DNA from 3 places in the Crenobacter sp. CS_VA4 genome. Region 2 is predicted to be linked to each of the others. Evidence: riboswitches for the same ligand, from Rfam matches in the RefSeq annotation. Region 2 holds a riboswitch; each other region holds the start of a gene.
The links. Region 2 has a riboswitch for glycine ahead of ACZ2IA_RS15250 (trimeric intracellular cation channel family protein). Riboswitches for the same ligand answer to the same signal wherever they lie in the genome.
Positions count from the first base shown of each region.

Region 1: it holds a riboswitch for glycine, as region 2 does, so the genes downstream of both, gcvT (glycine cleavage system aminomethyltransferase GcvT) here and ACZ2IA_RS15250 (trimeric intracellular cation channel family protein) in region 2, are expected to answer to the same signal.
Region 3: it holds a riboswitch for glycine, as region 2 does, so the genes downstream of both, gcvH (glycine cleavage system protein GcvH) here and ACZ2IA_RS15250 (trimeric intracellular cation channel family protein) in region 2, are expected to answer to the same signal.

Region 1 is NZ_JBVMAE010000003.1:65,446-70,925, reverse strand. Features, by position in the region: gene gluQRS (tRNA glutamyl-Q(34) synthetase GluQRS) at 1-391, shown strand, start outside; gene ACZ2IA_RS03765 (PadR family transcriptional regulator) at 706-1,068, shown strand; gene ACZ2IA_RS03760 (DUF1700 domain-containing protein) at 1,068-1,913, shown strand; glycine riboswitch at 2,085-2,187, shown strand; glycine riboswitch at 2,206-2,313, shown strand; gene gcvT (glycine cleavage system aminomethyltransferase GcvT) at 2,359-3,450, shown strand; gene gcvH (glycine cleavage system protein GcvH) at 3,577-3,963, shown strand; gene gcvP (aminomethyl-transferring glycine dehydrogenase) at 4,086-5,480, shown strand, end outside.
Region 2 is NZ_JBVMAE010000016.1:8,251-13,730, reverse strand. Features, by position in the region: gene ACZ2IA_RS15270 (alginate lyase family protein) at 1-95, shown strand, start outside; gene ACZ2IA_RS15265 (YnfA family protein) at 164-481, shown strand; gene ACZ2IA_RS15260 (hypothetical protein) at 656-1,189, shown strand; gene ACZ2IA_RS15255 (tetratricopeptide repeat protein) at 1,391-1,717, opposite strand; glycine riboswitch at 1,795-1,882, shown strand; glycine riboswitch at 1,885-1,983, shown strand; gene ACZ2IA_RS15250 (trimeric intracellular cation channel family protein) at 2,219-2,833, shown strand; gene ACZ2IA_RS15245 (ABC transporter ATP-binding protein) at 3,434-5,269, opposite strand; gene ACZ2IA_RS15240 (CapA family protein) at 5,273-5,480, opposite strand, start outside.
Region 3 is NZ_JBVMAE010000007.1:46,435-51,914, reverse strand. Features, by position in the region: gene gcvP (aminomethyl-transferring glycine dehydrogenase) at 1-1,351, opposite strand, end outside; gene gcvH (glycine cleavage system protein GcvH) at 1,368-1,742, opposite strand; glycine riboswitch at 1,969-2,058, opposite strand; glycine riboswitch at 2,580-2,679, shown strand; gene ACZ2IA_RS08500 (amino acid permease) at 3,030-4,427, shown strand; gene ACZ2IA_RS08495 (non-heme iron oxygenase ferredoxin subunit) at 4,684-5,004, opposite strand; gene ACZ2IA_RS08490 (SUF system Fe-S cluster assembly protein) at 5,006-5,359, opposite strand; gene sufU (Fe-S cluster assembly sulfur transfer protein SufU) at 5,365-5,480, opposite strand, start outside.

The sequences.
Region 1 (5,480 bases), on a different contig from region 2:
CGACTTCGTGTTGCTGCGCGCCGACGGCTTCTGGGCCTATCAGCTGGCGGTGGTGGTCGACGACGCCGAGCAGGGCATCACCGACATCGTGCGCGGCGCCGACCTGTTGGTGTCGACGCCGAGGCAGATCTGGCTGCAGCGTTGCCTGGGCGTGGCGACGCCGGGCTACTGCCACCTGCCGCTGCTGGTCAACGCCGCCGGCGAGAAGTTGTCGAAACAGACGTTGGCGCCGGCGATCGAGCCGGCCGGCGCCGCTGCCGAATTGCGTCTGGCGCTGAGCCGGCTGGGCCACGAGCCCGACCCGACCTGCCAGAGCGTCGCCGAGTTGTGGCAGTGGGCGAGGGCTCACTGGCAGTTGGCACAGGTGGCGCCGGCGCCGGTGGTGGCGTAAGTCGGCGCCCCCCGACCCGATTGAACGTCGGCGTGACTGGCCGAACACCTGATCGGCGGCTGAACCACTCCGTCGGCGAAACCGTCAAGGCCGCCGCCGAGGAATGTTTCCCGCACTAGCGGGGATTTTAGATGGCTCGACAGGCATGCTTCGGCCAACCTTGCAGGGCGTCGCTGAAAATGGTGTATTGCAATGCAAGGTACCTGTTCATATACTGCTGCTGTCAGTGAACCCGCGTCGTGATTCCGGCCGACTATCGTGTAGTGCAAGGTAGTATGGCAACACGGCAGCGACAGCCAAACCGGGAAAGGCGAGTGAAGACACAATTGAAGAAGGGCACGCTGGAGATGTGCGTGCTGGCCTTGCTGGCCCGCGCCGACAGCTACGCTTACGAGCTGGTCAGCCGGCTGGCCGACTGCATGGAAATCAGCGAGGGCACCATCTACCCGCTGATGCGCCGGCTGCAGGCCGAGGGCTGGGTGACGACCTATCTGGTCGAGTCACCGAGCGGGCCGTCGCGCAAGTACTACGCGCTGACGGCGGCCGGGCGGCAGAGCCTGGTCGAGATGCAGGCCGAGTGGCAGGAGTTCGTCAGCGAAGTCAACAGCGTGCTGGCGCCGCACGCGGCGAACGACGCGCAGCGCGCCAGACAGAACAATCCGCAGGGAGAGGTGTGATGAATCAGCAGACGTTCATGCAGCAACTGGAGGCGGCGCTGGCCGGGCTGCCGACCGCCGAGAGGCAGGAGATCCTCGCCGACTACGCGGAGTATTTCGGCGACGCGCTGGCCGATGGCCGCAGCGAGGAGGAGGTGGCCGCGTCGCTCGGCGACCCGCAGCGCCTGGCCCGCGAGCTGCAGGCGAAGGCGCGGCTGCAGGCGTGGGAGTCGCGCCGCTCGGTCGGCAATCTGTTCGGCGTGGTTGGTGCCATGGCGGGGCTGGGCGTGCTCAACTTCGTGCTGGCGATCCCGTTCATGGTCTATCTGGGTGTGTTGACGCTCGGTTTCGTGGTGTCGGGTTCGCTGCTGTTCGCTGGGGTGCTGTTGACCGGGCTATGGGTCAGCAACAGCCTGTTCGGCTGGCCGACGATCGAGCCTATCCTGTTCAACCAGGGCGCCGGCCCGGCGCTGATCGTCGGTGCACCAAATAGCGGCCGGCCGCTGGTCAACATCCAGGGCGGGCAGGGCGACAAGGTAGTGATCCTCCGCGACCCGAGCACCGGCAAGACGCTGGTCGAGGCGTCCGGCGCCGACGGTTCGGTGCGGCTGGAGCGCAGCGCAGACGGCTCGGTCAGCCGGCTGCAGTTGTCCGGCGAGGACGGCGTGGTCGAGCTGCAGGGGCTGGGCGGGATTTCCGACCGCTCGGCGCTGTTGATGACCGGCCTGGGGCTGCTGCTGGCCGGCGGGGTCGGCCTGCTGATCGTGGTGGTGCTGGCGCGGGCGACCTGGCGGGCGCTGGCGCGCTTCGGTCGTTACCAGCTGGCGCTGCTGTCGGGCGAGCGCGACGGTTTGGCGCGGGCCTGACAGGGCAAGGTTGGCCGAAGCAGGGCGGTTTCGGCCAAGCTTGGCGCCGTGATGGCCGCCGTTCGTCGGCGGCTTGATCGAGGCCGAATGACAAGCCGGCAATCTGCCGGGATGTCGCTTGACACGAAGCTAAAACCGGCTTGCCATTCGGCCGGCCAGCCACGATAATCCGGCCAACATGCAGGAGAGAGCCGCCTTTTCTCGAAGGAATAGGCGGCCGCCGAAGGCGCAAGCGCACCCGCAATCGCTCAGGCAAAAGGACTGTATGGGACCCGGTGGCCATTCGGCCGACCGACCAAACTCTGGAGAGCGGCGCGTGGCAACACGGCGCCCACCGAAGGGGCTAAGGGTGGCGAGCGCCACCTGAAAATCTCAGGTGGCCAAGGACAGAGGGGTGTGTTGAGGGAAACGCACGCACCCATAGGCTGCCCAAGGATCTGCCCCGATGACACAAGCACCCCGCTGTACCCCGTTGTTCCAGTCGCACGTCGATGCCGGCGCCAAGATCGTCGAATTCGCCGGCTGGTCTATGCCTATCCATTACGGCTCCCAACTCAAAGAACATGAAATCGTCCGTAGCGACGCTGGCATGTTCGACGTCTCGCACATGGTGGTGCTCGACATCACTGGCTCCGACGCGCGCGACTGGCTGCGCGGCTTGCTCGCCAACGACGTCGCCAAGCTCGGCTTCGTCGGCAAGGCGCTCTATTCCGGCATGCTCAATGAACAGGGCGGCGTGATCGACGACCTGATCGTCTACCTGGCCGAACACGGCTACCGCATGGTGGTCAACGCCGGCACCCGCGACAAGGACATCGCCTGGCTGAAAGAGACCAGCGAAGGCCGCGACGTGACGCTTACCGTGCGCGACGACCTGGCGATGCTGGCGGTGCAGGGCCCGAACGCGATCGACAAGGTCTGCGCGGTGAACCCCGACTGGGCCGAACAGATCCGTGGCCTGAAGGTATTCCAGGGCCTGCCGTTCGGTGAATGGTTCGTCGCCCGCACTGGTTACACCGGCGAAGACGGCCTGGAAATCATGATCCCGGCCAATGAGGCGCCGGGCTTCTTCACCGCCTTGATCGGTGCCGGTGTCGCCCCGGCCGGCCTAGGCGCCCGCGACACGCTGCGCCTCGAGGCCGGCATGAACCTGTACGGCCACGATATGGACGAAGGCGTCTCGCCGCTCGAAGCCGGCATGGGCTGGACGGTGGCGTGGGAACCTCTTGATCGCGACTTCATCGGCCGCAAGGCGCTGGAAGCGCAGAAGGCCGCCGGCGTGGCGATGAAGCAGGTCGGCCTGGTGATGGAAAGCCGCGGCGTGCTGCGCGAAGGGATGCGCGTAGTGGTGGATGGCGCCGGCGAAGGCGTGATCACCAGCGGCACCTTCTCGCCGACGCTGAAGCTGTCGATCGCGATCGCCCGCGTGCCGAAGGCGACCGGCGATGTCGCCGCGGTCGATCTGCGTGGTACGCTGACGCCGGTGCGTGTCGTCAAGTTGCCGTTCGTGCGCAACGGCAAAAAAGTCTACGAATAATCCCGATCGAACCGAGGTTGGCCGAACACCGCAGGAAACCTTGAAAAACCGCCGTGAGGCAGGCTTTTCAAGGTTGCCGGATTCGGTCGGACCGTTCCGTCATCTTGAGAGAGAGAGAAACTATCCATGAGCCAGATCCCCGCCGAACTGAAATACGTCGAAAGCCACGAGTGGCTGCGTCTCGAAGCTGACGGCACCGTGACCGTCGGCATCACCCACCACGCGCAGGAGCTGCTCGGCGACGTGGTGTTCGTCGAGTTGCCGAAGGTCGGCGCCTCGCTCGCCCGCGACGAGCAGGCCGGCGTGGTCGAGTCGGTGAAGGCCGCCTCGGACGTGTACTGTCCGATCGCCGGTGAAGTCGTGGCCGTCAACGAAGGCCTGGAAGCCGCGCCGGAGCAGGCCAACGAAGCGCCGTACGGCAATGGCTGGTTCTTCCAGATCAAGCCGGCCAACGTCGCCGACCTGGACGGCCTGTGGACCGCCGAACAGTACGCCAAGGAAATCGGCGCCTGAGCCAGATTTAGTCAAACGCCCTGTGTCCGCACGGGGCGTTTTGCCATGTTGTTGGAGTGGCTGAGACACCGGTTTCGTAGACCTGGTTTGCTCGCCCTCTGGAATCACCGGACGCACGCACCATGACGCTCTCTGAACTGTTTAATCACAACGAATTCGTATCGCGCCACATCGGCATCGACGACGCCGACGCGGCCGCGATGTTGGCCGAACTGGGCCTGAAAACCCGCGCCGAACTGGTCGACCAGACCCTGCCGGCCGACATCCGCTTCGGCAAGAAGCTGGCGCTGCCGGACGCGCTGTCCGAGATCGAGTCGCTGGCCAAGCTCAAAGCCATCGCCAGGAAGAACACCGTCAACAAGTCGTACATCGGCCTCGGTTACCACCCGACCCGCCTGCCGACCGTGATCCTGCGCAATGTGCTGGAAAACCCGGGCTGGTACACCGCCTACACCCCGTACCAGGCCGAGATCGCGCAGGGCCGCCTGGAAGCGCTGCTGAACTTCCAGCAGATGGTGATCGACCTGACCGGCCTGGACGTCGCCAACGCCTCCATGCTCGACGAGGCCACCGCCGCCGCCGAGGCGATGGCAATGGCGCGCCGCGTGTCCAAGACGAAGTCCAACCAGTTCTTCGTCGACAGCCGCGTGCTGCCGCAGTCGCTCGACGTGATCAAGACCCGCGCCGCGCACTTCGGCTTCGAGCTGGTGCTGGGCCACCCGGAAGAGGCCGGCAACGGTGACTACTTCGGCGCGATCTTCCAGTACCCGGGCGAAGCGGGCGATCTGGTCGACCTGACCCCGCACATCGCCGCCGCCAAGGCGCGCGGCGCGGTGGCGATCGTCGCCGCCGACATCATGGCGATGGTGCTGCTCAAATCGCCGGCCGAGATGGGCGCCGACGTGGCGGTGGGCCTGACCCAGCGCTTCGGCGTGCCGATGGGCTTCGGCGGCCCGCACGCGGCCTACTTTGCGTTCAAGGACGAGATGAAGCGCTCGGCGCCGGGCCGCATCATCGGCGTGTCGGTCGACGCCAAGGGCCGGCCGGCGCTGCGCATGGCGCTGCAGACCCGCGAACAGCACATCCGCCGCGAGAAGGCCAACTCGAACATCTGCACCTCCCAGGTGCTGCTGGCCAATATCGCCGGCTTCTACGCCGTCTATCACGGCGCCGCCGGCGTGAAGCGCATCGCCGAGCGCATCCACCGCCTGGCCGCGATCTTCGCGCACGCGGTGAAGAATGCCGGCTTCAAGCTGGCGTACCACCGCTTCTTCGACACCGTGCAGGTCGAGCTGGGCGCCAAGGTCGACAAGGTCTACAACGACGCGATCGCCGCCGGCTATAACCTGCGTCGCGTCAACGGCAGCGTGCTCGGCGTCGCGTTCCACGAGCAGGCGACCGAGGCGGACCTGATCAAGCTGATCGAACTCGTCACCGGTGCCCCGGCCAATCTGCCGGCGCTCGAGCAGTCGGTGCGCGATGACGCGTTCCTCGCCGGCCTGCGCCGCGAGAGCGCG
Region 2 (5,480 bases):
GGGCGGCCAGCCTGTTGGATGCACGCTATCGGCCCCTCGCCCAGGCCTTGGCGAAGAATCCGCCGCTCTGGTTATCGGCGGTCTGCAATCGGTAGAAGGCTAGCGGTCGATTTGCCCCGACGAATCGGGCAGAATGGCGGCGATTGCCCCTGCCCACCTATTGATGAAACCGTTCCTGCTCTACCTCGCCACCGCCCTGGCCGAAATCGTCGGCTGCTACCTGCCCTACCTGTGGTTGCGCCAGCAGGGATCGCCATGGTTGTTGCTGCCGGCGGCGCTCAGCCTGGCGCTGTTCGCCTGGCTCCTGACGCTGCACGAGGCGGCTTCCGGCCGGGTCTACGCCGCGTATGGCGGCGTCTATATCGGCATGGCGCTGCTCTGGCTATGGCTGGTCGACGGGATCCGGCCGAGCCTGTGGGACCTGGCCGGGGTGGCCGTCGCGCTCTCCGGCATGGCGATCATCCTGTTCCAGCCGCGTTAAGAGCCGCTAACAAACCCCTCCCGGCGTTGTTGCGCTGCCTTGCCGTACGACTTGTACTGTCTGCAGCAGCGCGCCTAGCCGGGACCGCTGCGCTGGGCTTTGTTAGCGACTCTAAGCGCTGCCGTCGTGCCCGCACGCTTGCGAAACCGCACCGCCACCCCAAACTTCCACCGCATGAAACGACTGCTCGCCCCGTTCTGGTTCCTACTCGCTAGCCTGTTCCTGCTGGAGGCCTGGCTGTGGGAACGGCTCGGCCCGCTGGTGCGCCGCTTCGTCGACTGGGCGCCGTGGCGGCCGCTCACCGAGCGGCTGTCGCGCCGCCTGGCGACGCTGTCGCCCTACCCGGCGCTGTTCTGCGTCGCGGTGCCGCTGTTGATGCTGGTGCCGTTGAAGTTCGTCGAGGTGGCACTGCTGATCCAGCAACGCTATGCGCTGGCGATCCTGACGCTACTACTGGCCAAACTGCTCGGGATGGGGGTGGCGTCGTGGCTGTTTACGATCTGTAAACCGGCGCTGCTTGAGATCGGCTGGGTGGCACGCACTTACGCCGCGCTGGTACGCGCCGTTGACTGGGCGCACGAGAAGACCGCGCCGTACCGGCGCTGGCTGGAACGCCGGCTGGCGGCCGAATCGGGCGGACGCCGCTGGCTACGGTTGCGGCGCCTGCGACGCTGGGCACAGCGGCGCTCGCGTAGAACCGGCGCCTGAGCAGGACATGCAGGAACGCTGATCATGGCCGGTCAGCCGGTCAATAACATGGCTTAGAGTCGCTAACAAAACCCAGCGCAGCGGTCCCGGCTAGGCGCGCTGCTGCAGACAGTACAAGTCGTACGGCAAGGCAGCGCAACAACGCCGTGAGGGTTTTAGCTGCGCAGAAACTCGGCTAAGCCTCGTTTTGTTAAGCGGCTCTTAGCCGGCCGCCTTGTCGAGGCGGCGTAGGAACACGCCCATCTCCTTGGCCGCCTGCAGGTCGCCCTTCAGCTCGGCCACCGCGATACCGTCCTGGTAGACCAGCCGCGCCGCGTCCGGCTTAGCAGCGGCCACCAGCACCTTGCCGAGCAGCTTCCACGCCGCCGAGTAGTCGGGCTGCATCACCAGCGCCTGGCGCAGTTGCGCCTCGGCTTCGGCCAAGCGGTTCTGGTGCATCAGCTCATTGGCGATGCCGAAGCGCAGCATCGCCCCGTCGCGTGGCGTGTCGACCAGTTTCATCAGCGCATCGAGCATCGGAGTCGTCATGGCATTTCCTCGCGATCCGCGGCGCGGCCGCGGGTCGGTGTACGTTTGACCGTCTTGTTGCGGTGCGGGATAATAGCGCGCTGGTTGCAGGAGAGCGAGGGTTCGACCCTCCGCCGAAGACGCAAGCTCCCATAATCGCTCAGGCAAAAGAACTGCAACCGCGTTATCGATAGCCGATTGGAGAGAGGCCGGCGCCAGCCGGTCCACCGAAGGGGCGAGTGGCGCCAGCCACCAAAACTCTCAGGTAAAAGGACAAGGGGAGAGGCTAACGGGCATAACGCCCGCTCGCACCCTGAAAGCGCCTTGATCATGACACTCTCCACCCTGCGTATCCGACCCTGTTCCGGCCCTTCCGGTTCCCCCGTTTCGTCGCCTCGCCCGCTTTGCCTCCGGCACCGCCCGCGCCGTTGACACGCTGACCCTTATTCCAGTCTGCGCGCGTCGGCGGCCCAGCCCGTCCGGCCCGCGCGGTTTTGCCGACTTCCTGTTTCGACCACCACCATGCTGACTTACATCTATCTGATCGCCATCACCGCCGAAGCCATGACCGGGGCGCTTGCCGCCGGCCGTCGCAATATGGACATCTTCGGCGTCTCGGTCATCGCCTTCCTGACCGCGCTCGGCGGCGGCACGGTGCGCGACATCGTGCTCGGCCACTTCCCGATCGGCTGGACCCAGCACCCCGAGTATCTGTACCTGACGCTCGGCGCGGGTCTCTTCACCGTATTCGTGTCGCGCTATATGCACCGGCTGCGCAACGTGTTCCTGGTGCTCGACGCGATGGGCCTGGTGGCATTCACGCTGATCGGCAGCAACGTCGCGCTCGGCATGGGTTACCAGCTGCCGGTGGTGGTGGTCGCCGGCATGATCACCGGCATCGCCGGCGGCGTGCTGCGCGACGTGCTGTGCAACCGCGTGCCGGTGGTGTTCCGCCAGGAGCTGTACGCCAGCGTGTCGTTCGCGGTCGCCCTGCTCTACCTCGGCCTGCACCACCTCGGCGTCGGCGACGACGTCAACACCGTGGCTGGTTTCGCGCTCGGCCTGACGATCCGGCTCGGCGCGGTCTATCGCGGCTGGAATCTGCCGACCTTCTCGTATCAGCGGCGCCTGCACTGAACGTTGGCCGAAGAGTAGACACGACAAAGCCAGCCCGAACGGGCTGGCTTTTTTCATGCCGGAGCCTATCAGACACTGGCCTCAGCCAGCTCACGGGCACGCCGCAGCGAGCGAGAATGCTGCCCCGCTGCGGCAGCGCGCCGGACGCGAGGTCGGCGTGCGCGGCAGCAGCATACTGTTCCAGGTGGTGAGTTTCAGGTCATCGGGATAGCGGCGTGGGCCGGCAGAGCGGCGGCCAATAGAAGGCTGCATAGGTGTAGCGACCTGCATTTGAAACCGGTCTGAACTGCAATCGACGCAATTTCATGACAGAAATAACTGCAACCATCTATCCCACTCGTTCTGACTGGACTGGTTGCAGTTAATCCTGTCCTGGCGTGATGTAATGCAGTCCTGGCCGGTGGAATGCAGTCCTCTACAGCTAACGAGGCCGGAGGATGTACACGATGCCCTAGCCGGGCAGCAGCTTGGCCGTATCCCGATTGGCCAATCACTCTTTGGCCGGTAACATCAGGGCACGGTCACCAAGGTCATGTTTAACGCTGGAGTCATACGGCCGTACCCGACACTCGGCCGGCCACCCAGGCGCCTTGGTGGTCCTCAAGGGCCCGCTCGACGAACTAACGGCCTACCCGCATCTTGATGGAGCTCGCAAAGGTGAGCGTACCTTCCTCTTTTTATCAGCAGTTCGGTATGCGTTCCTTGTTCGATGATTCGGCCTGATTCCATTACAACGATGCGATCGGCAAAACGTACAGTCGTCAAACGATGTGCAATGATCAGCGTTGTGCGCCCGGTCGATGCCGCTTGCAGAGAGTCGATCACGACGCGCTCGGATATTGCATCGAGTCCGCTCGTTGGCTCGTCCAAAATTAAAATTGGTGCGTTTCGCAGAATGGCTCTCGCAATTGCGATCCGCTGCTTCTGGCCGCCGGAAAGGCTTGTCCCGCGTTCGGAGACGCGCGCCTCATAGCCAAGCGGCTTCTGTCGAATAAACTCATCAGCGTTTGCCGCAATAGCAGCGGCAACTATTTCAGCGTCAGTGGCGTCTGGTCGGCCGAAAGCAATATTGTCTCGAATCGTTCCATTGAAAAGCAGCGAGTCCTGGAGCACGAGACTCACATGGTCGCGCAACGATTGAACCTGATAATCGCGAATGTCCTCGCCATCGAGAAAAACAGCGCCGCTAGTCGGGTCAAAAAATCGCGACACAAGACTCACCAGACTGCTCTTCCCTGCGCCCGTAGCTCCGACAATGGCAACGGTTTCGCCGGCCGCAATACGCAGGTTGATGCCAGAGAGTACCGGGTGGTTCGAATCGTATTCGAATGAGACGTCGCGGAACTCTATTTCGCCCTTGAGCGTTTTTACCTGTTTCGCTCCCTTACGGTCAGCTACTTCCGTGCTTACCGCCAACACATCCGCGATGCGCTCGGCACCAATGGTGGCCTTGTTAAAGGCAAACGAAAGACGGGACAACGCTTTCATCGGTGCATACAGATTCGTGACGTAAGCAAAGAAGACGATGACATCACCGGTCGTTAACTCGCCCGCGATGACGCGGGTTGCGCCATACCAGATTACGATTGCCAATCCCGCGGCCGCCAACAAATCAACCAACGGCGCGACCCGAGCGCGATAGCGCACACCTTCTAGGTAAGCTGCCAGACTGTTTGAACCCTGGGCGTTGAATCGTTCATCCTGTTTCTGTTCCTGCGCCAGCCCTTGCACGACGCGAATAGAAGCCAGCGTTTCCTGCGCAACAGAAGCAAGCAAACCATCGCTCGTGCGAGCGGCACGAGACGCCTTGCGGATACGCCCCGTGTAACTGAAAACAATCCAGAATAATAGTGGAGCTACAGAAAGCGCTGCCGATGCAAAACGCCAATCCAACCAGAACATTATCGACACCATCCAGATCAGCAAAAACACATTGCTGACTAAAATAATGGTGCCGTCCGCAATCAAATCCTGCATCGCGGTAATGTCAGTCGTGAGGCGCGTAACCAAATCGCCTGTGCGCTGGCGATCGTGAAACCGTAGAGAAAGGCGCTGCATGTGGCCAAACAATTTGCAACGCAGTGAGAACACGAAACGTTGTCCAATGACACCCATGGACTTTGTGAAGAAGTAGGTAAGCAACCCCGTGCTCGTCGCTATGAGAAGCGTGGTAGCGCACGCGCCATAAACAATGTGCATTGGTTCCAGAGAAGCATGCCCCAACCAGTTACCAATCCACGGAACGCGCGTTGGTCTATGCGTGAAGACAAAGTCGATGACAACCTTGAGCGGCCAAGGGCGCAGGGCCGTCAGCATGGCATCCAACAACATCGCGAAGAAGGCCAAAAACAACTTGGCTCGAAAGGGACGAAGCAACGGCGTGAGGTGCGGCGACCATTGACTGATACTCTTTTCTACTGTCGACTCTTCGGACATTTTTTATTCCGACGGCTCCGGCTGAAGCAGTTCAAGAAGCCCACAGCCGTTCTCAATTTTCAGCATAGACGCGTGGTCGCCGGAGACTTGCGCCAGAATTCGTAGTATCCGCTCTGCGCCATTTCCCCTTAAAACCTTTGGCTGATAATTCACTCGGGGGTCACGGTTTTTCACATAGACGGGATAAACGTAGACCGACGTCTTCGTTTCC
Region 3 (5,480 bases), on a different contig from region 2:
CGAAGTCCGGCGTGACCTTGCCGAGCGCGAACAGGCTCCACAATGCCACGACGTCGGCCGAAGTCGTCGTCTCGTCGAGCGAGATGCCGATGCGGGTGTCGGCGCTGGCGCGCAGATTGACGCCGCGCGAGCGCGCCTGCGCATGCAGCACGTCGGCGTGGTTGGCGGTGTCGACCGAGACGGTCACCGTGTCGAAGAACGACTCGGTCGGTACCGAATAGCCGAGCTCGCGCAGCCCTTCGGCCAACGTGGCGGTCAGCCTGTGCACGCGGCGGGCGATCGCGGTCAGCCCCTCGGGGCCGTGGTAGGCGGCGTAGAGGCCGGCGATGATCGCCAAGAGCGCCTGCGCGGTGCAGATATTGCTGGTGGCCTTCTCGCGGCGGATGTGCTGCTCGCGCGTCTGCATCGCCAGGCGCAGCGCCGGGCGGCCGTGGCTGTCGACCGATACGCCGACCAGGCGGCCCGGCATGGTGCGCTTGAACTCGTCGCGGGTCGCGAAGTAGCCGGCGTGCGGGCCGCCGAAGCCCATCGGCACGCCGAATCTTTGAGTCGTGCCGACCGCGACGTCGGCGCCGAATTCGCCCGGCGGGGTCAGCAGCGTCAGCGCCAGCAGGTCGGCGGCGACGACGACGAGCGCGCCCTGTGCGTGGGCGGCCTCGGTGACGGACCGGTAGTCGATCAGGTCGCCGTGCGAGCCCGGGTACTGCAAGAGCACGCCGAAGCACTCGAAGCCGGCGAGATCGCGGCGCGGGTCGCCGACGACCACCTCGATGCCCAAGGGCTCGGCGCGGGTCTTCACCACTTCGATGGTCTGCGGATGGCAGTCGCGGGCGACGAAGAACACCGCGCTCTTCGATTTGGACAGGCGCTGACAGAAGGTCATCGCCTCGGCCGCGGCGGTCGCCTCGTCGAGCATCGACGCGTTGGCGATCTCAAGCCCGGTCAGGTCGGTGACCATGGTCTGGAAGTTCAGCAGCGCCTCGAGGCGGCCCTGCGAGATTTCCGGCTGGTACGGGGTGTACGCGGTGTACCAGGCCGGGTTCTCGAACACATTGCGCAGGATCACCGGCGGGGTGTGGGTGTCGTAGTAGCCCATGCCGATGTAGGACTTGAACACCTGGTTGCGCGCGGCGATCTTGGCGAGGCGCTCCAGCACCTCGGCTTCGCTGCAGCCGTCGGCGAGGGCGAGCGGGGCGGCCAGGCGGATGCTGGCGGGGACGACCTCGTCGATCAGTTCGGCGAGCGAGTCGACCTGCAGTTCGGCCAACATCGCCTGCTGTTCGTCGGCGCCCGGGCCGATGTGGCGGCGCTGGAACAGCGCGTCCTCTTTGAGCGAATCATCACGGAACATGGCAGCTCTCCCGGGCTTATTGGTCGATCAGGTTCTGATAGGCGACATCGTCCATCAGACCGTCCAATTGGGCTGGGTTGTCGAGGCGGATGCGGAAGAACCAGCCGTCGCCCTCGGGCGCGTCGTTGACCAGGCTCGGTTCGTCGGCGAGCAGGCTGTTGACCGCGACGATTGTGCCGTCGACCGGCAGCTTGATCTCGCCGGCGGCCTTCACCGATTCGATCGTGGCGGCTTCCTGGCCCTGGGTGAACGATTCGCCTTCTTTGGGCAGCGCGACATAGACCAGGTCGCCCAGCAGGTTCTGCGCATATTCGGTGATGCCGACCGTGACGCTGCCGTCGTCTTCCAGACGCAGCCATTCGTGGGATTCGGTGTATTTGGTCTCGCTCATTGCTCTCTTCCTGACAGGATTGTGTTGGGATAAAACACAGCCAACGTCAGTCGGAGGGCGAGACGGAAGGGGCGATCGCGGGATCGGCAGCCGGGTCTGTCGGGGGCGCTCCAGGCTGACGTCAGCCTGTTGCCCCCTCTGTCCTTTGTGCCTGAGAGATTACGCGCCAGCGGGGCTGGCGCTTTTCCTTCGGCGAGGCCACGCGGGCCTACTCTCCAGAGAGCTCGTCGATGCAGCAGTCCTTTTGCCTGAGAGTTTCTGGGGCGATTCCCCTTCGGCGCCGCCCGGGTCGGGCGATCTCTCCTGCAGCATCCGTGAAGCTTTTTCCAAGCTAATGGAAACGCTGAAAGCCTGTCAACAGAAAAACACTCTTGGCATGGTTTATTTCTCTCGAGAGAAAAACCGGGCATTAAATCAAACGGCCGATTAAACTAACTTCAAATTAAATTGTTTCTACGGGAAATAACGCTGTTGCAAAATGAATACGCTGGAAATGGGTATTTTTTAATTCGGGAAATGCTGCGCCGCAGCGCAATGTTTGATCGAATTCCAGCCTAACTCCCTATAGAAAGCTTGCTGATGCCGGTGCAAATCGGTTTTGCGGCAATTGAAATTGGCCGTGGTTACCATTATCGCGAAGTCGGAAATATTGCGATGCACAATATTAATTCCTCACTCACCGATTGACAGCGGCTTCGAGCCTACCTAGATTTTCCGCAGCTTCCGCTCCTTCGGTACGACGAGGGGCGGGACGATGCAGCTGGAGAGATCGCCCGACACGGGCGGCGCCGAAGGGGAATCGCCCCAGAAACTCTCAGGCAAAAGGACTGCCGCATCGACGAGCTCTCTGGAGAGTAGGCCCGCGTGGCCTCGCCGAAGGAAAAGCGCCGGCCCCGCTGGTGCGTAATCTCTCAGGCAAAAGGACAGAGGGGGGCAGACGTCGTAAACCTCGGGCACCGACTGAGCCCCAACTGCCGGCCGGCGATACGCCGAGGTTTGCGCTCCCCCACATCGCCCAGGAGAGGCCATGCGTCCCTATCCCGTTAACGATTCCTAGCGAATCCGCCTGACGAACCCCCCGACAGAATCCGGCCCGGCAATCCAGCATCGGGTTTTGTCCCCGGTTCTAACACACCGCGCGCCCGCCATTCCTTCTCGCCTATCGGCCAGAAGGCGGTGCCCGGCTGCGCCGGTGAAATCCCTGCTGATCTAATTCGACCGTCCCGTGATCGTGCGAAGAGGCATGCGCCGACTCAAGCGACGGCAAGGTGTGCAAAGGAGAAACGAATGCAAGAGCAACAAGACAAGTTGCATCGCGGCCTGGAGGAGCGCCACATCAATATGATGGCGCTCGGTGCCGCGATCGGCGTCGGCCTGTTCCTCGGCTCGGCGACCGCGATCAAGATGGCCGGCCCGGCCATCATACTGTCTTACGCGATAGGCGGCGCCGCCATCTTCATCATCATGCGTGCGCTCGGCGAGATGGCGATCCACAACCCGGTCGCCGGTTCGTTCAGCCGCTACGCACAGGACTATCTGGGGCCGTTGGCCGGCTATCTGACCGGCTGGACCTACTGGTTTATGTGGATCGTCACCTGTATGGCCGAGATCACCGCCGTCGCCGTCTATATGGCCGTGTGGTTCCCGGGCACGCCGGGCTGGGTCTGGGCGCTGGCCGCGCTGGTGTCGATGGCGTCGGTCAACTTCATCGCGGTGAAGGCGTACGGCGAGTTCGAGTTCTGGTTCGCGCTGATCAAGATCGTCACCATCGTGCTGATGATCGTGTCCGGAGCGGGGACGATCTTCTTCGGCTTCGCCAACGGCGGCATTGCTACCGGTATCGCCAACCTGTGGCAGCACGGCGGCTTCCTGCCCAACGGCATGCAGGGCGTGCTGATGGCGCTGCCGATGGTGATGTTCGCGTATCTTGGCGTGGAGATGATCGGCCTGACCGCCGGCGAGGCGAAGAACCCGAAGAAGTCGCTCGCCCGCGCGATCGACACGGTGTTCTGGCGCATCCTGATCTTCTACATCGGCGCCTTGCTCGTGATCCTGTCCATCTACCCGTGGAATCAGATCGGCACCACGGGCAGCCCGTTCGTGATGACCTTCGAGAAGATGGGCATCCCGGCCGCCGCCGGCATCATCAACTTCGTCGTGCTGACCGCCGCGCTGTCCTCGTGTAACAGCGGCATCTTCAGCACCGGCCGCATGCTGTACAACCTGGCGCAGCAGAAGCAGGCGCTGCCAGTGTTCGCCAAGGTTGGCCGAAACGGCGTACCGGTGCCGGCGGTGCTGATGTCGGTGCTGCTGCTGCTGTTCGGCGTGCTGCTCAACTACGTCGCGCCGAAAGAGGTGTTCGTCTGGCTGACCGCCGTTTCCACCTTCGCCGCGATCTGGACCTGGGGCGTGATCTTGCTCTCGCAGCTGCGCTTTCGCAGCCGGCTCAGCCGGGTGGAGCTGGCCGCGCTCTCGTATCGGATGCCGTTCTACCCGTACGGCTCGTACCTCGCCGGTGCGTTCCTGCTGCTGGTCATCGGCCTGATGGCGTACTTTCCCGACACCCGCGTCGCGCTGATCGTCGGCCCGGTGTGGCTCGCGATGCTGGTGATCGTTTATTACCTGCTGGGTTACAACAAGCAGAGCCAGGAGACGCAGCCGGCCACCGCCGAGCAATCGATCTGATTAAAGTGGTAGGCAAACAAGAGGCGCTCTCACGCCTTATGTGAGTGAGCGTTCTTTGTCTGTGTAGGGTTTCCCGATATGCCGTATCGACGGCGTATCGGGTTTTCTTTTGCGCCCTAAGCGTAGACATCGGATTCTGCCGCAGCTGCCGCTGCAACACCGAACACCGCTTCAAGCGATCAGAGGCCGGCAAACAAGCCGGCCTAAACGCTTTGTCAAACGCGTAACCAATCGTCCGGGACCGGACAAATAGGCTCTAATCGAAGCGGTCGTCCCTGACCTGCACCATGCCGTCTTCGACGCGAACCGGGAAGGTCGCCACCGGCTCATACGCCGGTGGCGAAAGCGCCGCCCCGGTGACCAGCGAGAAACGCGCCTCGTGGCGGGGGCAGGTGATCTCCAGCCCTTCGACACGGCCGTACGACAGCGTCTCAGCCTCATGGGTGCAGACGTCCTCGATGGCGTAGTAGTGGCCGCCGACGTTGAACACAGCGATCGGTACGCCTTCCACATCTACGGTGCGGAAGGTGCCGGGCGGGAAGTCCGCTTCCGCGGCGATGTCGATCCATTCGGACATGTCATAGCAACCCTAGTTGCAAGCGCGCCGCTTCGCTCATCGATTCCTGGGTCCAGGGCGGCTCCCAAACCAGTTCGACCTGAACGTCGTTGACCCCCTCGACCTGCCGCACGGCGTCGACTACGGTGGCGGGGAAGGTCTCTGCCACCGGACAGCCGGGGGCGGTCAGCGTCATCCGGATAGCAATATTGCCGGTGTTCGCGTCGACATCCAGCTCATAGATGAGGCCCAGGTCGTAGATGTTGACCGGAATCTCCGGGTCGAAGACGGTGCGCAGCGCGGCGATGACTTGGGCATTCAACGAGTCCTCGTTCCCGGTTTCGTCGATCTTCTTCAGCCAGTCGATGATGCCCATGTCTGTTACTCCGTGGAAACGGGTTCGGCTTGGTTGTGCAACGCTGCGTGCAGGGTGTGCCAGGCCAGCGTGGCGCATTTCACCCTGGCCGGGAATTCCTGCACACCTGCCAGCACTTCCA